Regions from separate parts of the Pseudomonas sp. 273 genome, predicted to be linked through region 2. Evidence: riboswitches for the same ligand, from Rfam matches in the RefSeq annotation. Region 2 holds a riboswitch; each other region holds the start of a gene.

Region 1 (5,742 bases), 1.9 Mb from region 2:
GCGTTCAGCAGCGCGCGCAGGCGCTCGATGCTGGCGGGGTCGTCGCTGGCGGTGCGGACGATCTCGCCGTCGATGCCGTGGCTGCGCAGCAGGCGCTCGATGGCGGGCAGGTCGACGCCGGGCAGGTCGCACTTGCTGATCACCCCGATCAGCCGCTTGCCGGCGTGGATGTCGAGCAGCCCGGGCGGCAGCCGGCATTCCAGCGAGTCGGCGGGGTGCACGTAGACCAGGGTGTCGACGTCGTCGGTGCTGGTGATCAGCGCGCGGTACAGGCGCGGGTGGCTGACGAACTCGCCGGGGGTATCCAGCGCGCCGCTGGGGTCGTATTCCAGCGCCTGGGTCTTGCGCGCCGCCGCGGGGTTGCCGCACAGGGCGTTGAACAGGGTGGTCTTGCCGGCGCCGACGCCGCCGACCAGGGCATACCGCTGCGCGCTCATCATCAGCTCCTGGTCACCGGGCAGACGCTGTAGTCGAGCAGCCGGCCGAGGGCGGCGCAGGTCTGCGCCAGCGCCTCCTCCACCGCGCCGACGCTGCCGTGCAGCACCAGGGCGCCGCTGAAGCGGTCGAGGAAACCGATGTTCACGTTCGCCGCCTTGGTGGCGAAGTCGCCGGCGATCATCGCGGTCTCGCCCGGGGTCAGGGTCATGATGCCGATGGCCTCGGCCCCGGGCACGCCGATCTTGCTCGCCAGCTCCTCCTGGGGGTGCGCGATCAGGTGCGCCAGGGTCACCTGCTTGCCTGGGACGAATTCCTGGATGATGCGCTCTTTGGACACGTGCTCTGCTCCTCTAACTGCTTAGGAAGCTAACAAGTGCCAGGACGGCGGCCCTATCAAAATCCGGCAAAGTTTTCCGCCGCCCCGCAAGACCGGAAAACTCCTACGAGAAACCGCTGGAACGCCCGCAGGACGCCGCATCGACGGTTTCCCGCCGAGGCCTGCGACCCGCGGCCGACGCCGTGCTGAGTGACTTTGTCGCAGCCGGCGGGAGGCGTCCGGGCACAGGCTGGGCGCAGCTATGGCGGTGGCGGGGAGTAGGGGAAAGGGGCATCTGACAGACAGGTTCCGCATCGGCCCGACTTGCCCGGCCGGGGCGTTGTTCGTAAGGTGCGCACGTTTTCGTTCGAGGTAACGGGAAGCAGGTGAAAGACCTGCGCTGCCCCCGCAACGGTAACCGACCGCAGGCCCGCGCCTGCCGCGCTCCAATCCGCCACTGTGCGCCACGCATGGGAAGGCCGGGAGCGTGCGAGTCGGCAGCCCGGAGACCGCCCTCGACACGCACGACAGGTGTTGCGGAGGGCCGCACCGTCAAGCGCGGCCCCTCCCGCCCTTGCCCAGCCCTCCTCGAAAGTCCACTTTTGAGGAACCCATCGATGAAACTTTCCCGTCTCGCCCTGGCCGCCGCCGTGCTGCCCGCGGCGGCCTTCGCCACCGACGATGCCGAACAGGCCTACCAGCTGCCGTCGATGGTCATCACCTCGGCGCGCCAGGCCGAACCCCGCGGCCAGGCTACCTCGGCCAACACCGTCTTCACCCGCGACGACATCGAGCGCCTGCAGGCACGCAGCGTCCCCGAGCTGCTGCAGCGGGTGCCCGGCGTGCAGCTGAGCAACGCCGGCGGCCTGACCAGCTACTTCCTGCGCGGCACCAACCCCGGCCAGACCCTGGTGCTGGTGGACGGCCAGCGCATCGCCTCGGCGAGCAGCGGCATCGCCCGCCTGGACTACCTGAACGTCGACAACATCGAGCGCGTGGAAGTGACCCGCGGCCCGCGCTCGGCGCTGTACGGCGCCGACGCCATCGGCGGGGTGATCCAGATCTTCACCCGCCGCGGCGAAGCCGGCCTGCACCCGCAGGTGCGCCTGGCCGCCGGCAGCAACGGCACCTTCCAGCGCAGCGCCTCGCTCGCCGGCGGCGACGAGCGCACCCGCTTCGACCTGGGCGCCAGCCTCGACGAGAGCCGCGGCTACGACTACACCCGCGACAACGTCGGCGCCGACAGCGACCACGACGGCCAGCGCAACAAGGCCGTGCACCTGAACCTGGACCACCGCCTGAACGAGGACTGGAAGGCCGGCTTCAGCCTCAACGACCAGCGCGGCGACAGCGAATACGACGACGCCTACAGCTACGCCCCCGCCGAGCCCCACGACGAATTCCGCGTCAGCAGCTACAGCGGCTACCTCGAAGGCCAGCTGACCTCGATGTGGAACAGCCGCCTGGAACTGGGCCGCAGCTTCGACCGCAACAAGGCCGTGGGCGCCGCCGAGGTGTGGAACAACGGCACCCTGGAAACCACCCGGCATTCCGCCAGCTGGTTCAACCGCCTGCAGTTGGATGCGCGCAACCAGCTGGCCCTGGGCGCGGACTGGTACGAGGACCGGGTCGACGGCAGCACCGCCTTCGCCGAGGACAGCCGCACCAACCACGCCTTCTTCGCCCAGCACAGTTTCAAGGGCGAGGCCTTCTCCACCGAGCTGGGCCTGCGCCACGACGACAATGAGCGCTACGGTTCGCAGAACAGCTGGAACGCCGCCTTCACCCTGCCGGTGGGCGATAGCCAGAGCTGGATCGCCAGCTACGGCGAGGGCTTCCGCGCGCCGACCTTCAGCGACCTCTACTACCCCGGCGCCAGCAACCCGGACCTTGCGGCCGAGACCTCGAAGACCTACGAGCTGCAATGGCGCGGCGACTTCGCCGGCACGCATCTTGAGGCCGCGCTGTACCGCACGGAAGTGGACGACCTGATCGCCTGGGACAGCGCCAGCAACCAGCCGCAGAACATCGCCAAGGCGCGCATCGACGGCTTCGAGGCCAGCCTGGCCCGCGAGGTCCTCGGCTGGCAGGCCAACCTCGGCCTGAGCATCATCGACCCGCGCGACCGCGACACCGGCCACACCCTGCCGCGCCGCGCCCGGCGCACCCTGAGCCTGGACCTGGACCGCCAGTTCGGCGCCTTCGGCGTCGGCGGCACCTGGCGCGCGCTGAGCAACAGCTACGCCGACGCGACCAACCAGGACCGCCTGGGCGGCTACGGCGTGCTCGACATGCGCGGCAGCTGGCAGTTCAGTGAAACGCTGCGCTGGGACCTGAAGCTGCAGAACCTGCTGGACCAGGACTACGCCCGCGCCAGCTACCAGCGCCCGACCGACCCCATGGGCTTCCCCAGCGAGACCTTCCACTACAAGGAAGCCGGGCGCACCGCGCTGCTGGCGTTGACCTGGACGCCGGAGTTGTAGGTATCGGCCCATGCAGGAGCGCGCCCTGCGCGCGATTTCGCGGGCAGGGCCCGCTCCTACAGGTTGCCGTGAGGCATGGCATTCTCACCCGTAGGAGCGGATTCATCCGCGATTCCGCAGGCAGGGCGGACGGCGCCCAGGCCAACCTTGGCGCCGCCGGGGATCGCCATTAAACGGCGGATAACGCGGAGCGTTATTCGCCCTACGCATTCGCCGTGCTGCACGGCATGTCCCCGTTGGGGCAACCGTCTTGCCGACTGCGCCGAGGCGCGCGTCGTAGGATGGGTTGAGCGAAACCCATGCCGTCGTGGTGATGGGTATCGCTCAACCCATCCTACGACGGCGTTTCTCCGCACTCCGAGCGGACCCTGTCCGCGATAGCCAGAACCACCGGCGCCATTCCAATGTAGGAGCGCGCCCTGCGCGCGAATCGCGGGCAGGGCCCGCTCCTACAGGTTGCCGTGAGGCATGGCATTCTCGCCCGTAGGAGCGGATTCATCCGCGATTCCGCCGGCAGGGCGGACCACGCCCAGGCCAACCTTGGCACCGCCGGGGATCGCCGTTAAACGGCGGATAACGCGGAGCGTTATTCGCCCTACGCCAACACCCCCGCCAGCCGCCCCAGCGCCGAGCAATCCACGGCGTGCCAGTCGCTCAGCTCCGGCCAGGGGTTCTCCACCAGGTTGACCAGCGCCGTGTAGCTGCCCGCCGCGCGGCCGCATTCCAGGTCGAAGCGGTAGTCGCCGACCATCAGCATGTCTTTCGGCTGCACGCCCCAGCGCTCGGCCAGGTGCAGCAGGCCGTCGGGATTGGGCTTGGGCCGGGCTTCGCCGCGGCCGAGGATGTCGCCGGTGGCGAAGCAGTCGCCCAGGCCGATGGCTTGCAGAGTCACCAGCGCCAGCTCGTGGGCGTTGCGGGTGAGGATGCCGAGGCGGTAGCCGGCCTCGTGCAGCGCGCGCACCAGGTCCACCGCGCCGGGGGCGGCGGTGGAGGCCAGGGCCAGTTCGCGCTCGTGCGCCAGCAGCCAGGCGTGCTTGGCCGCCGCCTCGGCTTCCGGCAGCGCCGCCAGGTGGCTGAGGATGTCGTCTTCCTGGGGGATGCCCAGGGCCCGCTTGATCGCCGGGAAGTCGTGCACCGCCAGGGTCAGGGTGCCGTCCATGTCGAACACCCAGTGGCGGATCAGGCCCGGCCTCATGTCCAGTCCTCGCGGCGGCGGATCAGGCCTTCCTGGGTCGCCGAGGCCACCAGTTGGCCGTCGCGGTTGAAGATGCTGCCGCGCACGAAGCCGCGGCCGTTGCCGGCCCAGGGGCTGTCGATGGCGTACAGCAGCCACTCGTCCGCGCGCAGGTCGCGGTGGAACCACACGGAATGGTCGATGGTGGCCACCTGCATGTCCTTCTGCCACACCGAGCGGCCGTGGGGCAGCAGCGAGGTGGTGAGGAAGCCGAAGTCCGAGGCGTAGGCGAGGATGTACTTGTGCAGCGCCGGCACGTCCGGCAGCTTGCCGTCGGCGCGCAGCCAGAGGTACTTGATCGGCTCGCCGACCTGCGGGTCGTAGGGGTCGTTCTGGGTGACCGGGCGGATCTCGATGGGCTTGGGGTACAGCAGCTTGTCGCGGATGCGCTCGGGGAACTGGGCGATGCTGCGCTGCTTGAGCTCCAGGTCCGTGGGCAGGTTCTCCGGGCCGACCACGTCGGGCATCGGGATCTGGTGCTGGAAGCCCTCCTCGTCGTACTGGAAGGAGGTGCTCAGGGCGAAGATCGGCTGGCCCTTCTGGATGGCGGTGACGCGGCGGGTGCTGAAGGTGCCGCCGTCGCGCACCCGGTCGACCTGGTAGACCACCGGCATGCTGGCGTCGCCCGGGCGCAGGAAGTAGCCGTGCATGGAATGCACGTGGCGCGCCGGCTCCACCGTCTGGCTGGCCGCCGACAGCGCCTGGCCGAGCACCTGGCCGCCGTACAGCTGGCGGAAGCCGAGGTCCTGGCTGATGCCCCGGAACAGGTTTTCCTCGATGGGTTCCAGGCTCAGCAAAGCCACCAGGTTGTCCAGGATCTGGGTCATGACGTTTCCTCGGAATCGATACTGCGAATGGGATGCGGGCGGCGCGGCTGGGGGTAGGCAGGGGAGCTGGTCAGACGAGTGTCCCATACCGCGCGGCCGATGGTGAAATGATAGAGGCTGACCGGGCGGTCCGATCCTTCGCCGAGCAATTCCCGCAGCGCCTCGTCGAAATAGCAGCCGATGCCAGTGCCCGAGAGCCCGGCGGCCTCGGCCTCCAGGTAGAGCACCTGGCCGATCTGCCCGGCCTCCCAGTACAGCCGCGGGTAGGTCCAGGGGCCCTCGGCCAGCGCCGCGTCCAGGTCGGCGAGCATGGCGAAGGCCACGCAGCCGTCGCTGGCGATGTCCTGGCCGCAGGAAAGGAAGGCCGAGAGCTGGCGGGCGTCGCCTTCCAGCAACAGGTACAGCGGCAGCCCGGCGTCCGCCCGGCGCCACTGGAAGTCCGCG
Region 2 (5,742 bases):
GAAGGCCAGGCCCAGGCGCAGGCCGGCGACCATCATCCGCCCGCCACGGTACATCGGGTCCTGCTCGGGCTCGCCCCAGCGCTCGCGCACGGCGCGCTGGTTGGCGTCGGGCAGGCGCGCGAAGCAGGCCTGGTAGTCGGCCAGCGCCAGGCTCTGCGCGCAGGGGCGCAGGTCGAGGCTGTCGAGGTCGTTGCTCACGCCGCCGAGCAGGCTGTGGATAAGCGCATCGCCAGTCTCCGGCAGGCCGGCTACCGGGTAGCCCGAGGCCTCCAGGGCGCGCAGGATGTTCAGCGCCGCCGCCGGCGTATCCAGGCCGACGCCGTTGCCGATGCGCCCGTCGCGGGTCGGGTAGTTGGCCAGGATCAGCGCCACGCGCTTGTCGGCGTTGGCCTTGCGCGCCAGCAGCACCCAGCGCCGCGCCAGCTCGGCGACGAAGTCCATGCCCGGGCGGTGAGCCAGGTAGCAGACCACGTCGCTCTGGCTGCGCTCGCTGCGCCAGGCCAGGCCCTTGAAGCTGATCGGCCGGGTGATCAGGCGGCCGTCCAGTTCCGGCAGCGCCACGTGCATGGCCAGGTCGCGCGGGCCCAGGCCCTGGGCGTTGGCGCGCCACTGCTCGATATTGTCCAGCGAGCAGATGGCCTGCAGCACCGGCACGTCGCGGCGGAACGGACGGGCCTGGGGCGCCTCCGGGTTGGACTGGGCGAAGCCGGTGGTGTTGATGATCAGCTCGGCGCAGGCGGCGTCCAGCAGCGCCTCGACCTGCTCCAGGCAGGCCGTTTCCTTGAGGCTGGCCACGGCGATCGGCAGGGGGTTGAGGCCCTGGGCCCGCAGGCGCTCGCAGAAGACATCGATGAAACCGGTGTTCGCCGCCTGCAGGTGGGTGCGGTAGAACAGCAGCGCCGCCACCGGCCAGTCGGCGTTCCATTCGGCTTGCCAGTGGTCGAGCGTGGCGGCGGCATGACGGGGATGGTGCAGCGCCACCCGGGGCAGGGCGCGCGGTTCCTCCCAGGGGTAGGCGCGGCCCAGGTAGCGGCTGGCCAGGTTGGCGAAGAACTGCCGGGCGTTGTCCAGGCCGCCCTGGCGCAGGTACTGCCAGAGGCGCTCGGCTTCGGCGGGGGCGACGGTGCACAGGGCGGTGAGTTCCGGGTCGGGCTTGTCGTCGCCGGGGACCAGGACCAGGGTGGCGCCGCGCTCGGCCAGGGCCACCAGTTGCTCGATGCCGTAGCGCCAGTAGCCGACGCCGCCGTGCACCGAGATCAGGATGACTTTCGCGTGCCGCAGCACCTCGTCGACGTAGAGGTCCACCGAGGCGTGGTTCTGCAGCTGCATGGGGTTGGCCAGGCGCAGGCTCGGGTAGTCCGCCGGCAGTTCGCGGGCGGCCTCGGCGAGCAGCGCCAGGTGCGAATCGCCGCTGCAGAGGATGACCAGCTCGGCGGGCGTCTGGGCCAGGTGGGCGATGCCGTCGTCGGGGACGAAGCCGCCGGGTTGGGTGCGCAGCAGGTGCATGGTACGGCCTTGGTCGAGGGCTGTGCGTAGGAGCGAGCTTGCTCGCGAACAAACCCCGCTGCGGGGCCATTCGCGAGCAAGCTCGCTCCTACGAAGGGCATCAGGTCAGTGCGGTGCGCAGTTCGTTGGCGATGCTGGCCTGGTCGAGTTCCTGGCCGATCACCACCAGGCGGGTGGCGCGGGTTTCGTCGCTCAGCCACTTGCGGTCGAAGTGTTTGTCGAAGCGCTTGCCGACGCCCTGCACCAGCAGGCGCATGGGCTTGCCGGGGATGGCCGCGAAGCCCTTGATGCGCAGCACCGCGTGGCGCTCCACCAGTTGCTCGAGGGCGTCGAGCAGGGCGCGCTCTTCCACTTCCGGCAGGTCGACGTGGAAGGAGTCGAACTCGTCGTGGTCGTGGTCCTCGTGCCCTTCATGGTCGTGGTGGGTCGGGCGGCTGTCGATGTGCAGCTCGGCCTCGGCGTTCAGCCCCAGCAGCACCGACAGCGGCAGCTTGCCGGCGCTGGCCTCGATGATCTTCACCGCCGGCGGCAGTTCCTCGGCGACGTGGGTGCGCACTTGCGCGAGGGTGTCGGCGTCGAGCAGGTCGGCCTTGTTCAGCACCACCAGGTCGGCGCTGGCCAACTGGTCTTCGAACAGTTCGTGCAGCGGCGATTCGTGGTCCAGGTTCGGGTCCTGCCTGCGTTGCTCGTCGACCTGCTCGGGGTGGGCGGCGAAGGTTCCGGCGGCCACCGCCGGGCTGTCGACCACGGTGATCACCGCATCCACCGTGCAGGCGTTGCGGATTTCCGGCCACTGGAAGGCCTGCACCAGGGGCTTGGGCAGGGCCAGGCCGGAGGTCTCGATGAGGATCTGGTCGAGCTCGCCGCGGCGCGCCACCAGCTCGCGCATCACCGGGAAGAACTCTTCCTGCACGGTGCAGCACAGGCAGCCGTTGGCCAGTTCGAAGACGCGGCCCACGGCTTCTTCTTCGCTGCAGCCGATGGAGCATTGCTTGAGGATTTCGCCGTCGATGCCCAGTTCGCCGAACTCGTTGACGATCACCGCGATGCGGCGGCCTTCGGCGTTGTCGAGCATGTGCCGGAGCAGGGTGGTCTTGCCGGCGCCGAGGAAGCCGGTGACGATGGTGACGGGGAGCTTGGCCAGGGTTTGCATGGTCGCCTCTGCGCTGCGATGGCGGGAGGCAGGGGCGCGCGCACGGAGGTTCCGCGCGTCGGAAGCCGCCACCGGATCACCCCGCCCGGTTGTGGTAATGCTGGTTCGAGGCAGGTCTCCTGGCTCACGATCCGGCTTGCGCCTGGCCTTCGCCTTCCCGCCCGTGGGCAGTGGCATTCGAAGGGGTTTGGATCATTCACAGTTGCGGGGGCAGCCGTGGCCTTGACCACGTTCCCTCTTAGCTCCGGCGCCGGGCCGGAGAACCTCGAAGCGGCAAAGGCTACGCAGTGCCCGGCGGGTGGTCAATCGCCACCGGGCCGGTTGACGCTCTGCCTGGGCCGTGCTGTGCTGCCCGGCGATTGCCCGAGGAAGGATCGCCCGCGTGATACTGGTTGCCGGACTGGGGTGCCGCCGTGGCTGCGGCGCCGACGAACTGCTCGCCCTGCTGCGCGCCTGCCTGCGCGAGGCCGGCCTCGATGAGGCGGCTCTGAATGCCCTGGCCAGCAGCGAGGCCAAGGCCCTGGAAGGTGGCCTGCGCGACCTGTCGCGGCAACTTCGTCTGCCCCTGGAACTGCTGGATGCGCAGCGCCTGGCGCCTTACGAGCAGCGCCTGACTTCCACTTCCGAGCGGGCTCGCCAGGTCACCGGCAGCGCTGGCGTGGCTGAGGCTGCCGCCCTGGCACTGGCCGAAGCGCTGGCTGAAGGCCCGGCGCGGCTGGTCGTGCCCAAGCGGCGCAGCGCCAACGCTACTTGCGCGCTGGCCATGGCTCCCTACGGGCTGGGGTAGACTTGCGCCTTTCCCGATCCGAAGCGAAACGCCCATGACGGTCTATTTCATCGGCGCCGGCCCCGGCGATCCCGAGCTCATCACGGTCAAGGGCCAGCGCCTGCTGCGCAGCTGCCCGGTGATTCTCTACGCCGGCTCGCTGGTGCCCGAGGCGGTGCTCGAAGGGCACAGCGCCGAGGTGGTGGTGAACACCGCCGAGCTGCATCTGGAGCAGATAGTCGCGCTGCTGGCGGAGGCCCACGCGAAAGGCCAGGACGTGGCCCGCGTGCATTCCGGCGACCCTTCGCTGTACGGCGCCATCGGTGAGCAGATCCAGCACCTGCGCCGGCTCGGCATCCCCTACGAGATCGTCCCCGGGGTCACCGCCACCGCCGCCTGCGCCGCGCTGCTGGGCTGCGAGCTAACGCTGCCGGACGTGTCGCAGACGCTGATCCTCACCCGCTACGCCAGCCGCACGAAGATGCCCGAGGGGGAATCCCTGGGCGACCTGGCGCGGCACCGGGCGAGCATGGCCATCCACCTGGGCGTGGGGCAGCTGGAGAAGATAGTCGCGGAGCTGTTGCCGCACTACGGCGCGGACTGCCCGATCGCGGTGATCCACCGCGCCAGTTGGCCGGATCAGGACCAGGTCAGCGGCACCCTCGGCGACATCCTGCCGAAGGCTCGGGCCAAGGGGTTCAAGCGGACGGCGCTGATCCTGGTCGGGCGGGTGCTGGCGGCGGAGGGGTTTGGGGAGTCGTCGTTGTATAGCGCGGGGCATGGGCATCTTTACCGGCCGGGCTGACGGCAGATGGCTGGGGGTTGTTTGTAGGAGCGAGCTTGCTCGCGAATGGTGCTCAGCTGTGACTTCGGTGTTTTGGTTCGATTCCGTCCCCTCTCCCCAGCTCTCTCCCTGAAGGGAGAGGGAGCTTGTCCGTGCCGAGAGGAGGCCCGGTTTTAGCCGGCAATCTCTGTGTTAGCCGGCTGACTCCAGAACATCAGCGTCTGCCCAACGGTCCCCTCTCCCTTCAGGGAGAGGGTTAGGGAGAGGGGCTCTCGAACCCGCCACCCACCATCAAGCCATCCAGTCATCCGACCCGCGCCCGGGCAGGCCGTGGCGGATGTACCAGCGCACGCCCAGGTGAAGGCCCAGGGCGGTGCCCACTGTCAGCAGGATCGTCAGGGTTTCCGCATCCATGGTCGCTGTCCTTCGTCCGGGGTCTGGTCTGACAGCGTATGCCTGCGGCAATCTGTCGCACAGATACAGATCGTGTCCGAATGTACGGAGCAGCGCTACAGCGACTGGATGATCCGCCCGAGGGTTTCCATGGCTTTTTCGCTGCGCGGCGTCCAGGGGTGGCCGTAGTTCAGCCGCAGGCAGTGGCGGAAGCTGCGGGTGGCGGAGAAGATCGGCCCCGGGGCGATGCTGATGCCCTGGGCGTGGGCCAGCTGGAACAGCTTCAGGGCGTCGACCCGCTCGGGCAGCTCCAGCCAGAGGAAGTAGCCGCCGCTGGGGCGGGTCACCCGCGTCGCTTCGGGGAAGTGCCGGGCTACCGCGGCGAGCATGGCGTGCTGCTGGCTTTCCAGGGCGTGGCGCAGCTTGCGCAGGTGGCGGTCGTAGCCGCCGTGCTGCAGGTAGTCGGCGATGGCCGCCTGGGCCGGCACCGAGGCCGACAGGCTGGTCATCAGCTTGAGCCGCTCGACCTGCGCGTGGAAGCGCCCGCCGGCCACCCAGCCGATGCGGTAGCCCGGCGCCAGGCTCTTGGAGAAGCTGCCGCAGTGCATCACCAGGCCCTCGGCGTCGTAGGCCTTCACCGGCTTGGGCGCCTGCTGGGCGAAGTACAGCTCGGCGTAGACGTCGTCCTCGATCAGCGGCACCTGGTGCCGGGCCAGCAGGCCGGCGAGGGCGCGCTTGCGGTCCTCGCCCATGCTCGCGCCCAGCGGGTTCTGGAAGTTGCTCATGAACCAGCAGGCCTTGATCGGCAGGCGCTCCAGGCTGTCGGCCAGCACCTGCAGGTCGATGCCCTCGCGCGGGTGCACGGGGATTTCCACGGCCTTGAGCTTGAGCCGCTCCAGCACCTGCAGGGTGGCGTAGAAGGCCGGCGCCTCGATGGCCACCAGGTCGCCGGGCCGGGTGACCACCTGCAGGCACAGGTTCAGCGCCTCCAGCGCGCCGTTGGTCACGACCAGTTCTTCCACCGGCAGCGGCGTGCCGTTGACCATGTAGCGCAGGGCGATCTGCCGGCGCAGGGCATGGCTGCCCGGGGTCATGTCGGCCACCGCGGCGCGCGGCTCCATGTCGCGCACGGCGTGGGCC
Region 3 (5,742 bases), 1.4 Mb from region 2:
TGCCAGGCCTGGCCGCAGTTGCGGTAGTCCTGGGCAGCCAGGGCCGGTGCTGCCAGCAGCAACCCGAGCAGCAGTGCCAAGCCCTTCATGGCGCCCCCTCGATCAGCAGTTCGGCCACCGGCTCGCCGCCCGCCAGGTGCTGCTCCACCACGCGCAGCACCTGGGCCTCGTCGCGCACGCCGTACCAGCAGCGCTCCGGGTGGACGGTCAGCAGCGGCCCGCGGTTGCAGGGGAACTGGCAGCCGGTGCGGGTCAGCAGCACGCCCTCGGCGGTTTCGATCAGCCCGCGCCGGGCCAGTTCGCGGCGCAGCGTCTTCCACAGCGGCAAGGCGCCGCGGCGCACGCAACGCGGGCCGGTGCAGAGGAAGACCTGGCGCTTGTGCGGCGGCGGCGCCGACCAGTCCGGCTGCTCCGGCACCGGGCCGGCGTGGCGGCAATCCAGCTGCTGGCGGCCGTCGTCGATGGCCGCGCACACCAGCCGGGCATCCAGGCCACGGCGGCCGAGGGCCGAGGCGGTCACCCGCGGGCACGGCGCCCGGGGGTAGTCGCCGGCCAGTTGCGCCACCTCGCCGCGCAGCCAGTCGAGGTAGGCGCCGTCGCTGGCCGGTTCCAGGTCCACCAGCAGCAGCGCCCTGCCCGCCTGCAGGTGGGCGCGGACGGCCGGCCACAGGGCGTCGAAGCCATCGCTGGTGTCGATCGGCTGCAACGCCCCGCGCAGCGCTTGCAGCTCGGCGCGGAAGGCCTCGCCCTGGGCGCCCGCGAGGGGGCCGACGATCAGCACTGCCGGGTCCATGGCCACCTCAGAAGCTGAAGGTGTAGCGCAGCTCGGCGCTGCGCGGGCGGCCCAGGTTGTCCACCTGGCGGATGCCGTTGCTGGTGCGGCTGGTGGCGTAGTCGCGGTCCAGCAGGTTCTCCAGCAGCAGGCTCAGGCGGTGGCGGCGCGCGCCGTCCAGGTAGCGGTAGGCGTCGCCGTCGAGCACCGTGTAGTGGCCATAGTCGTCGCCCTGGGGGCTGACGATGGAGCCGACGTAGCGCACCGCCACGCCGAAGCCCCACGGGGCCTGGTCGTAGCCCAGCCGCGTGCGGGCGAAGAAGTGCGGGATGTTGTTCACCGTCACGCCCTCGCGGGTGTCCACCAGGTTGCGCGTGGCGTCGGCGGCCAACTGCCAATGCTCGCCCAGTTGCCACTGGCCGCTGGCCTCGATGCCGCGCACCTCGATCTCGCCGTCGCCGTTCACCCACTGGTCGCCGGCCAGGGTGATGAGGTCGCTGATCTCGCGGCGGAAGACGGTGACGCTGCCACTCCACGGCTGGCCGAACAGCGCGCCGCTGTAGTCCAGGCCCAGCTCGGCGTTGCGGCTGCGCTCGGGCTTGAGGTCGCGGTTGCCGATCTCGCTGCCCGGCTCGTTGACGAACAGTTGCTCGGCGTTGGGCAGCTTGAAGGCGGTGCCCAGCTGGCCGCGCAGCTTGAGCTGGTCGGTCAGGTCGTACAGCGAGGTGAGCATCCACACGGTGGCGCCCTCGCCGCCGCTCATTTCCTCGCGGCGCACGCCCAGGCTGGGGTGCCAGTTCGGCAGCAGGTCCACCTGCGGGCGCAGTTGCGCGTACAGGGCGTGGGACTCGGCCTTGTCGTTGTCGATGATGAGGACATCGTCCTGGCCCTTGTACCACTGGTTGTCGCTGCCGAAGACCAGTTCGTGGCCGCCGGCCAGGCGCGCCTTGCCCTCCAGCTGCGCACCCCAGTCGGTGAAGCCCCAGTAGTCGTTGTGGTTGAGCACCCGGGTGCCGCCGCCGGCGAGGTTGTAGATGCGCGTGTAGCTTGTGTCCCAGTCGTTCAGGTGGGCCTTGGCGAACCAGCTGAAGTCCTCGCCCAGGTGCTGCTCGAAGGTGGCGGTGGCGATCTGCTGGATGCGGTCGTTGGTGGTGTGGCGGTTGTCGGCCGGGCGGGCGTAGTCCAGGTCGGCGTCGGCGTACTGGTAGAACAGCTCCAGGCGCGAATCGCCGCCGAAGGCCTGGATGGCCTTGGCGCCGAACACGTTGACGTCGTAGGAGCGGCGCTTGTCGCTGACGGTGGCGGTCATGTCCTGCTCGCGGAACGGCTTGTAGCCGTCGGAGCGGTTGTGGCTGACGTAGGCCAGCAGGCCGAGGTCGCCCAGGCCGTTCTCCAGCACCTTCTCCACGCGTGCGTCGCCGCTGCGCCCGCGGAAGCTGTCCAGGCCCAGGTTGGCCTCGCCGGAGGCCTCGCGACTGCGCGCGCTGCGGGTGACGATGTTGATCACCCCGGACACCGCCTGGGTGCCGAACAGCAGGCCCTGGCCGCCCTTGAGCACCTCGATGCGCTCCACCGCGGCGGTCGGCAGGGTGTCCAGGTAGAGGCCGCCGTACAGGCGGTTGTTCAGGCGCACGCCGTCCAGCAGGATCAGGGTGTCGTCGTTGCGCCCGCCCAGCAGCGAGTAGGTGCCGTAGTCGAAGGGGCCGTTCTTCGGCGCCACGAATAGCCCCGGCACGTACATCTGCAGCACGCGGGTGACGTCGGCGCTGGGGCCGGCGCGCTCGATCCGTTCGCGCTCGATGACTTCGAGCCTGCTGCCGTAGCGGGCCATCTCGGCGACGGTGGTGGACTCCACCGAAGGGGCGCTGACGATTTCGTCCTGCAGCCCCAGGGGCGCGGCATGCAGGCAGGGGCTCAGGCACAGGCCGGCCAGCCACAGGGCGCGCCGGGGTACGGATTCAGGGAAGGGGAAATGCAAGGTGATCGCCTCGAAATGGGAATTTCGCAGGCGGCGCAGCGAGTTCCGGCGCGGGCGCGACCGGAATCCGGCTCACGCCCGCCCACCGCGGGTTTGCCAACAACGCTCCAGGCCGGTCTCCGGGCTCGCGAGGATCGTGGAGCATCCGCCTTCCCATGCCGGAGCACAGTGGCCTCGTGGATGCCCCGCTCGCTTACCGTTGCGGGGGCAGCGCCGGACTTGCCGCCAAGGGCGACGCACCGGCTTCCCGTTTCACCTCGCGCACGGCGGCACGAGGCACCTGGAACGGCGGGCATCTGACCACCTGGGCGGCGGAGCGTCAAGGGCGGCCCTTTACAGCATGCTTCCGCGCCGGGGCGCAGCCTGTGATGGCCTCCCTGCCGTCGTGGAAGCTTTCCGCTATCATCGGCGGACCTTCCCGACGCTCGAAAAGGACTGCCCATGTCGGTTTCTTCCCTGGTGCTACTGCTCGTCCTCGCCGTGCTGTTCTTCGGCGCCATCGCCATCTACAACCGCCTGGTGAACCTGCGCGCCCGCTACCGGAACGCCTTCGCGCAGATCGAGGTGCAGCTCAAGCGGCGCTACGACCTGATCCCCAACCTGGTGGAAACTGCCAAGGCCTACCTCAAGCACGAGCGGGAAACCCTGGAAGCGGTGATCGCCGCGCGCAACGCCGCGGTGGCCGGGCTCAAGGCCGCCGCCAGCCAGCCCGGCGCCCCCGCGGCACTGGCCCAGCTGGCCAACGCCGAGGGCGCCCTGGGCGGCGCGCTGGGGCGGCTCAACGTGACCCTGGAAGCCTACCCGGACCTGAAGGCCTCGCAGAACATGCAGCAGCTCACCGAGGAGCTGTCGAGCACCGAGAACAAAGTGGCCTTCGCCCGCCAGGCGTACAACGACGCGGTGATGGAGTACAACGCCTACCGCCAGTCGTTCCCCGCCGTGCTGCTGGCCGCCAACTTCGGCCACAAGGCCGACGCCGCCTCGCTGGAGTTCGCCGACAGCCAGCAGATCCAGGATGCGCCCAAGGTCAGCTTCTAAGCGCTGGCCGGCCCTATGAACTTCTTCCAGCACCAGGACCGCGCCCGCCGCCAGACCGGGCGGCTGATCCTGCTCCTGGCCATGGCGGTGACCTGCCTGGTGACGCTCACCAGCCTGGTCCTGGGCTGGCTCTGGCGCCATATCGGCGAGCCCGCCAGCCACTGGACCTCGCCGCAGCGCCTGCCCGACCTCGAGCTCTACCTGTGGGTGGCCCTGGTGGTGGTCGGCGTGGTGGTGCTCGGCGCCTGGTACAAGCACCGCCAGCTGCGCCTGGGCGGCCGCATCGTGGCCGAGCGCCTGGGCGGCCGGCTGATCAACCTGGACGCCCGCGACGCCGACGAGCGCCGGGTGCTCAACGTGGTCGAGGAAATGGCCATCGCCTCGGGCGCCCCGGTGCCACCGGTGTACCTGCTGGAGGATAGCGGCATCAACGCCTTCGCCGCCGGCCTGACGCCGCGCGATGCGGTCATCGGCGTCACCCGCGGGACCATCGGCCTGCTCAGCCGCGACGAGCTGCAGGGGGTGATCGCCCACGAGTTCAGCCACATCCACCACGGCGACATGCGCCTGAACACCCGCCTGGTGGCGCTGCTGCACGGCATCCTGCTGCTGGGCCTGATCGGCGAGACCATGGTCCGCGGCCTGTGGGACAGCCACACGGCCGACGACGTCGCGCGCATCCGCGTGCAGCGCAGCAACGCCGGCAACGACGCCGGCTCCGGCTCGGCCCTGGGCTTCATCGCGCTGGCCTTCGTCGCCGGCCTCTGCCTGTGGGTGCTGGGTTCGCTCGGCACCTTCTTCGGCAGCCTGATCAAGGCCGCGGTGAACCGCCAGCGCGAGTACCTGGCCGACGCCTCCGCCGTGCAGTTCACCCGCAACCCGGCCAGCATCGCCGGAGCGCTGAAGAAGGTCGGCGGCTACGGCTCGCTGCTCGGCGCCCTGCACCGCGCCGAATTCAGCCACCTGTACTTCAGCGACGGCCTGGCCAGCCACTGGTTCGGCCTGGCCACCCACCCGCCGCTGGAGGCGCGCATCCGCCGCATCGAGCCGGGCTGGGACGGCCGCTACCCGAAGCTGGAGCCACGCCTGGACGTCCCGCTGGTGGACCGCGAGACCTGGAACGCCGCCCTGCGCGGCTACCCCTCGGGCGCGGCGCTGGCATCGGTCGAGGCCATCGGCGAACCCGCCGGGACGCACCTGGAGGAAGCCCGGCATACCCTGCAGCGGCTGGACGACGGCCTGCAGGCGGCGGCCCATGCCGTCGATGGCGCCCAGGCCCTGGTCTACGGCCTGCTGCTGGATGCCGGGGCGACTGCCCGCGAGCAGCAGTTGCAACTGCTCAAGCCGCGCCTGGACCTGGGCGTGGCCTTCCAGCTCGACCGCCTGGAAGAGCGCCTGCGCGCCCTCGACCCGGGCCTGCGCCTGCCCCTGCTGGACCTCGCCATGCCGGCGCTGCGCCAGCTGGATGACAGGCAGTACGAGACCCTGCGCGGCAACATGGCGCTGCTGATCAAGGCCGACCGCCGGGTGAAGCCGCTGGAATGGACGCTGCTGCGCATCGTCGAACGCAACCTGCGCCCCGGCCCGGCGCGCATCGGCAACCTGCCGCTGGCCGAGCTGGGCGACGAGGCGGCCATGCTCCTGGCCTTCCTCGCCGGCCTCGACAACACCGACGCGCTGCACACCGAGCAGGCCTTCGCCCAGGCCTGGGCCGGCCTGCCCTTCGCCCCGCGCCAGCGCCCGCGTGCCGGCACCCTGCGCGAGCTGGAAGTGGCGCTGCGCCGCCTGGTGCAGCTGCGCCCGCTGCAGAAGCCGCAGTTGCTCAAGGCCATGGCCCGCTGCATCGAGTACGACGGCCATATCAGCGTGGCCGAGGCGGAACTGCTGCGCGCGGTGGCGGATATCCTCGATTGCCCGATGCCGCCGTTGCTGGGGAGGGCGTAGGGGTTCGCCC
Region 4 (5,742 bases), 810 kb from region 2:
TCACCAGGGTGCTCTTGCCGGCGTCGGAGGTGGTGCCTTGCACCATCAACGTAGTGCCTTGCGCCATCAGGGGGGTCATGGGGTGCTCCATTGCCCGAGGGCGCTGGCCAGGCGCGCCCAGCCGGCTTCGTCGGCGGGCAGGCCGAAGCGCAGGCTCGGCGGGCTGTCGAAAAGACGCACGAGGATGCCGCGGCGGGCCAGGTGTTCGTGCAGTTCAGCCGCCCGAGGGTAGGCAAGCCACTGGAACAGCGCGGTGCCCTGGGTCAGCAACTGGTGGGTTTTCAGAAGCGCGGCCAGGCGCGCACCGGCCTGTTCCAGCGCAGCGCGGCGTTCGACTTGCAGCGAGTGGTCGGCCAGCGCGCGCTGCGCCACCCAGCGGGTCGGCCCGCTCACCGCCCAGGGCCCGAGCAGCTCGGCCAGGCGCGCCAGCAGCGCCGGTTCGGCGAAGGCGAAGCCCAGGCGCGCGCCGGCCAGGCCGAAGAACTTGCCCAGCGAACGCAGCACCACCAGACCCGGCCAGCCGCCGGCCAACGGCAGCAGGCTCCGCCCAGGGGTGCAGTCGATGAAGGCTTCGTCCACCACCAGCCAGCCGCCACGAGCATGCAGGCGCGCGTGCCAGGCGAGCAGGCGTTCGGCGTCGAAGCGCCGGCCGGTGGGGTTGTTCGGGTTGACCAGCAGCAGCACGTCGAGCTGGTCGATCAGCGCGTCGACTTCGTCGTCCGCCAGTTCCAGCAGTTCATGGCCATGGCGCCGCCAGGCCGCCGCATGCTCCGCGTAGCAAGGCGCCAACACGCCGACCCGGCCAGGCTCGCGCAGGCGCGGCAGGGCCTGGATCGCCGCCTGGCTGCCGGGCAGCGGCAGCAGCGAATCGCAGCCGTAGTAGTCGCGCGCGGCCTGCTCCAGGCCGTCGCCCTCTTCCGGCAGGCGCTGCCAGGCCCTGGCGGGGATGTCCGCCACGGGCCAGGGCCAGGGGGCGATGCCGGTGGACAGGTCGAGCCAGTCGGCCAGATCGATGCCGTAGCGCTGCGCCGCCGCGCGCAGGCGTCCGCCGTGCTCAAGCATGCAGCAGCGCCCCCAGGCCGAGGATCGCCAGCAGCCACAGCAGCACGCCCTGGCGCACCAGGGCCAGCGCCCGCCAGATGTCGCGGGCGCCCGGCGCCGGGCCTTCGCCCAGTTGCGGGCGCTGGTGCAGTTCACCGTGGTAGACGGCATTGCCGCCCAGGGCCACGCCGAGCGCACCGGCGCCGGCGGCCATCACCGGGCCGGCGTTGGGGCTGTCCCACCGCGGCGCCTGTATGCGCCAGCTGCGCAGGGCCAGGCGGGTATTGCCGAGCAGCGCGTAGGTCAGGGCGACCAGGCGCGCGGGGAGGTAGTTGAGAGCGTCGTCGATCTTCGCCGCGGCCCAGCCGAAGCGTTCGAAGCGCGGGTTGCGGTAGCCCCACATGGCGTCCAGGGTGTTGCTCAGGCGGTACAGCACCACGCCCGGCGCGCCGGCCACGGCGAACCAGAACAGCGCGGCGAACACCGCGTCGCTGCCGTTCTCCAGCACCGATTCGGTGGCGGCCTTGGCCACCGCGCTGCCGTCCAGTTCGGCGGTCTCGCGGCTGACCATGTAGCCCACGCGCTTGCGTGCCTCGGGCAGGTCGCCCTGGCGCAGCGCCAGCGCCACCGGCTCGGCGTGCTCGCCCAGGCTGCGCAGGCCGATGGCGGCGTAGAGGGCGATGGCGGAGACCAGCCAGCCGAGATGCGGGAGCAGGGTCAGCAACCAGGTGATGAAGGTCAGTGGCAGTACCGCCAGGGCCCAGGCGGTGACGCCGTGGCTGCGCCAGCCTAGGCCGGGGGTGTTGCTGTCGGGAAGTACGGAGTTGGGCGTAGCACCCTCTCCCCAACCCTCTCCCTGACGGGAGAGGGGCTATCCGTGCCAACCGTCGACAATGGCACTCGGGCTCGGTTGAAGCGGCGCTCCAGGCGATCGGCCAGGCGCCCGAAGGCCACCAGCGGGTGCCAGCGTTTCGGCTCGCCCAGCAGGCCGTCCAGGGCCACGCCGGCGACGCTCAGCAGGGCCAGGCTCATGGGCGTTCCCCCCAGTGGTTCTGGTAAAGCAGTTCGCTCAGCGGGCGCGGCTCGCGCCAGCCCTCCAGGGCCAGCATGGGCGCTGGGTAGAACGCCTCCACCGGCCCCAGGCAGAGCACCGCCACCGCCTCGCTGCCCGCCGGCAGGCCGAGCAGTTCGCCCAGGGCGGCGGGTTCGAACAACGACACCCACCCCAGCCCCAGCCCCTCGGCGCGGGCCGCCAGCCAGAGGTTCTGGATGGCGCAGGCCAGCGAGGCCAGGTCCATCTGCGGCAGGGTGCGGCGGCCGAAGACGTGGGCCTCGCGGCCATCCGCCAGGGCCGCCACCAGCAACTCGGCGCAGTCACGGATGCCTTCGACCTTCAGCCGCATGAATTCGTCGGAGCGCTCGCCCAGGGCCTCGGCGGTCTTCACCCGCTCTTCCTCCACCAGGCCGTGGATGGCCTCGCGCAGCTCGGGGCGGGTGATGCGGATGAAGCGCCAGGGCTGCATCAGCCCGACGCTGGGGGCCTGGTGCGCTGCTTCCAGCAGGCGCGCCAGCAGCTCCGGGGCCACCTCGCCGCCGCTGAAGTGGCGCATGTCGCGGCGTTCGGCGATGGCGCGGTAGATGGCCGCGCGCTCCTCGGGGCTGTAGGCGTGCTCGGTCATGGGCGGAAGATCGCGGTGGCGGCCATCGGGTTCGACGGCAGGTAGAAGTGGATGTAGGACGCGGTCAGGCGGCCCAGGCGGAACACCGCCTCGGCCACCGGCTTGGCGTTCGGGCAGCTGCCGCGCAGGGCCGGCTCCAGGCCGGTGTCCAGCAGCGAGTGGTGGAAGGTGTGGCCGCGCAACGGGCCCTCGGGCAGCTCGACCTCCTGCAGGGCCAGGGCGGCCAGGCGCTTCTGCAGGGTGGCGCGGCCGGGCAGCAGGCCGAGCAGTTGGCCGCATAGGCCATTGGCGTCGGTCAGGCCGTCGAGCAGGTAGAGCATGCCGCCGCACTCGGCCAGCAGCGGCTTGCCGGCGGCGTGATGGGCGCGGATGGCAGCGGCCATGGCGCGGTTGTTCTCCAGTTGTGCCAGGTGCAACTCGGGGTAGCCGCCGGGCAGGTAGAGGCTATCCACCTCCGGCAGGCATTCGTCGCTGAGCGGGGAGAAGAAGCACAGCTCGGCGCCCAGTTCGCGCAGCAGGTCGAGGTTGGCCTGGTAGAGGAAGGCAAAGGCGGAATCGCGCGCCACGCCGATGCGCACGCCGGCCAGGGACGGCGGCACCTCGCGCGCGGCCGGCGCCGCGAAGCTCACCGGCGGCGGCAGGTCCACCGCGCTGCTGGCGGCCAGGGCATCGGCGGCGGCGTCCAGGCGCGCATCCAGGTCGGCCAGCTCCTCGGCCTGCACCAGGCCCAGGTGGCGGCTGGGCAGCTCCAGCTCGGCGCTGCGCGGCAGCGCGCCGTACCAGCGGATCCACTCCGGCAGGCTGTCGCGCAGCAGGTCGCTGTGGCGCTGGCTGCCGACGCGGTTGCCGAGCACCCCGGAGAACGGCAGGCCCGGCTGGTAGGTGGCCAGGCCCACGGCCAGGGCGCCGAAGGTCTGCGCCATGGCCTGGCCGTTGATCACGCCCAGCACCGGGACGTTGAAGGTGCGCGCCAGGTCGGCGGCCGAGGGCGTGCCGTCGAACAGGCCCATCACCCCCTCGATGAGGATCAGGTCGGCCTCCCCGGCCGCCTCCCACAGCAGGCGCCGGCTCTGCGCCTCGCCGACCATCCACAGGTCGAGCTGGTGCACGGGCGCGCCGCTGGCACGGGCGAGGATCATCGGGTCGAGGAAGTCCGGGCCGACCTTGAACACCCGCACCCTGCGCCCCTGGCGCGCGTGCAGGCGGGCCAGGGCGGCGGTGACGGTGGTCTTGCCCTGCCCCGAGGCGGGAGCTGCGATCAGCAGCGCCGGGCACTGGCGCGCTTGCGGCATCAGAACTCCACCCCTTTCTGCGCCTTGATGCCGGCCTTGAAGGCATGCTTGACCAGGCCCATCTCGGTGACGGTGTCGGCGGCCTCGATCATCCCCGGCTGCGCGGCGCGGCCGGTGACCACCACGTGCTGGTGCGCCGGGCGCGCGGCGATGTCGGCGAGCACCGCGTCCAGTTCCAGGTAGCCGTGCTTGAGGGCGATGTTCAGCTCGTCCAGCACCACCAGGCCGATGGCCGGGTCGGCCAGCAGTTCGCGGGCGATGCCCCAGGCCTGCTGCGCCTTGTCGATGTCGCGCTGGCGGTCCTGGGTCTCCCAGGTGAAGCCCTCGCCCATCACGTGGTAGCGCACTTCCTCGGGGAAGCGCCGGAAGAAGGCTTCCTCGCCGGTGCTGGCGGCGCCCTTGATGAACTGCACCACGCCGGCCCGCATGCCGTGGCCGAGGGCGCGGGCGAGCATGCCGAAGGCCGAGCTGCTCTTGCCCTTGCCGTTGCCGGTGAGCACCAGCAGCACGCCGCGTTCGTCCCGGGCCTGGGCGATCTTCTCGTCGACCACTTCCTTCTTGCGCTGCATGCGCGCGCGGTGGCGCTCGTCCTTTTCCGGGGTCTCGCTCATCGTTCTGTCTCCTGGCCGCGGACGGCCGTGCTCGCGGCGCCGGGGCACCGTGGCTGATGGGGCATGCGGGAGTGACGAAGGAACGCAGCCGGGCGGCGCGGGGCCGGGGCTGGAGGGGAATTGCTCATCTGCCTGATCGCTCCACCGCTCTCACCCGCGCGGCTAAAAACCGGGATGACGCGGGGCGATCGGAGCGCGGCCTGGGCAGCGCCCGACGGCTTCCGGCGCGTCGTCGTCGCTACGGGCCGGTCTCCGGGCTCGCGAGTGGAGGTCCTGGGACTTCCCCGGCCGCGCCTTCCCATGCCGTTGGCACAGTGGCTGTTGCGACCGCGTGACTCGCCTACCGTTGCGGGGGCAGCGCCGGAATGACCGAAAAGGCTCGGTTCCACCGGCTTCCCTGTTTCACCTTCAGCCATGACTGAAGGCACCTGTAGCAGGCGCGCAGCTTAGAGGCTGGTGGGGTGGCCGGTCAATCGGCGGCGGCGATGGGTCGCGCCGCCGGCGCCGGCGTCGCGGCCGGGTCCTGGCGGCACCAGCGCAGCCAGATGAACTGCAGCTGGACCAGGGTGGCGCGGGCCAGTTCGCGGTCCTCGGCCGGCAGCCGGTGGTCGCCCTCCAGGGCCTGGAACAGCGCCACGCTGGCCGCATCCAGGGCCTGCTCGCGGCCGGCGCGCGGGCCACCGGCGAGCAGCAGGTCGTGCAGGCGCAGCAGGTAGGCGTCGCGGGCCCGCCGTACGGGGCCGCGGGCCGCGGCCAGGCGCGCGCGGAGGAACAGCAGCTCGTCGCCCAGGTCCAGCGCCAGCAGGCCGCCGCGCCAGCGCGCACGGCGTTCGGCCGGCAGGTTCCTGTAGAACTGCGCCAGGCGCAGCAGGCGGTCGGCGCTGCGGCCGTCGAACCACACCTCCGCCACCGGCAGCGGGCCGCGGGTGAGCCGCGCCAGGTCGACGAGGATGGCCGCCAGCACGCGGCGGTAGTGGCGCTGCCCCGGCGCCAGGCGCACCAGGTTGAACACCAGCACGGCGAAGGCCACGCCGACCACCGTGGCCAGCGCCGAGTTGAGGAAGTGGCCGAGGTCGTAGCTCATCGCGTTGCTCGGCCCGATGTTCTTCACATAGAAGA

Evidence for each region. A riboswitch is a leader RNA that binds a small molecule or an ion and turns the genes downstream of it on or off. The one in region 2 is predicted to bind cobalamin.
Region 1: it holds a riboswitch for cobalamin, as region 2 does, so the genes downstream of both, PKO50_RS01585 (TonB-dependent receptor) here and cobW (cobalamin biosynthesis protein CobW) in region 2, are expected to answer to the same signal.
Region 3: it holds a riboswitch for cobalamin, as region 2 does, so the genes downstream of both, PKO50_RS20670 (TonB-dependent receptor) here and cobW (cobalamin biosynthesis protein CobW) in region 2, are expected to answer to the same signal.
Region 4: it holds a riboswitch for cobalamin, as region 2 does, so the genes downstream of both, cobO (cob(I)yrinic acid a,c-diamide adenosyltransferase) here and cobW (cobalamin biosynthesis protein CobW) in region 2, are expected to answer to the same signal.

Annotation. Positions count from the first base shown of each region.
Region 1 covers NZ_CP116775.1:331,952-337,693, reverse strand. Annotated here, with positions in the region: gene PKO50_RS01595 (EutP/PduV family microcompartment system protein) at 1-437, opposite strand, end outside; gene eutS (ethanolamine utilization microcompartment protein EutS) at 440-775, opposite strand; cobalamin riboswitch at 1,087-1,287, shown strand; gene PKO50_RS01585 (TonB-dependent receptor) at 1,372-3,237, shown strand; gene PKO50_RS01580 (HAD family hydrolase) at 3,833-4,432, opposite strand; gene tesB (acyl-CoA thioesterase II) at 4,429-5,298, opposite strand; gene PKO50_RS01570 (SagB/ThcOx family dehydrogenase) at 5,295-5,742, opposite strand, start outside.
Region 2 covers NZ_CP116775.1:5,932,008-5,937,749, reverse strand. Annotated here, with positions in the region: gene cobN (cobaltochelatase subunit CobN) at 1-1,506, opposite strand, end outside; gene cobW (cobalamin biosynthesis protein CobW) at 1,607-2,659, opposite strand; cobalamin riboswitch at 2,751-2,942, opposite strand; gene PKO50_RS27115 (cobalamin biosynthesis protein) at 3,042-3,446, shown strand; gene cobM (precorrin-4 C(11)-methyltransferase) at 3,481-4,230, shown strand; gene PKO50_RS27105 (hypothetical protein) at 4,501-4,623, opposite strand; gene mapR (GntR family transcriptional regulator MpaR) at 4,719-5,742, opposite strand, start outside.
Region 3 covers NZ_CP116775.1:4,547,596-4,553,337, forward strand. Annotated here, with positions in the region: gene PKO50_RS20660 (ABC transporter substrate-binding protein) at 1-89, opposite strand, end outside; gene PKO50_RS20665 ((2Fe-2S) ferredoxin domain-containing protein) at 86-793, opposite strand; gene PKO50_RS20670 (TonB-dependent receptor) at 801-2,696, opposite strand; cobalamin riboswitch at 2,843-3,049, opposite strand; gene PKO50_RS20675 (LemA family protein) at 3,192-3,788, shown strand; gene PKO50_RS20680 (M48 family metallopeptidase) at 3,804-5,732, shown strand.
Region 4 covers NZ_CP116775.1:5,122,826-5,128,567, forward strand. Annotated here, with positions in the region: gene PKO50_RS23295 (cobyric acid synthase) at 1-70, opposite strand, end outside; gene cobD (threonine-phosphate decarboxylase CobD) at 76-1,062, opposite strand; partial or broken gene cbiB (adenosylcobinamide-phosphate synthase CbiB) at 1,055-2,073, opposite strand; gene bluB (5,6-dimethylbenzimidazole synthase) at 2,070-2,720, opposite strand; gene PKO50_RS23315 (cobyrinate a,c-diamide synthase) at 2,717-4,012, opposite strand; gene cobO (cob(I)yrinic acid a,c-diamide adenosyltransferase) at 4,012-4,623, opposite strand; cobalamin riboswitch at 4,849-5,070, opposite strand; gene PKO50_RS23325 (FUSC family protein) at 5,093-5,742, opposite strand, start outside.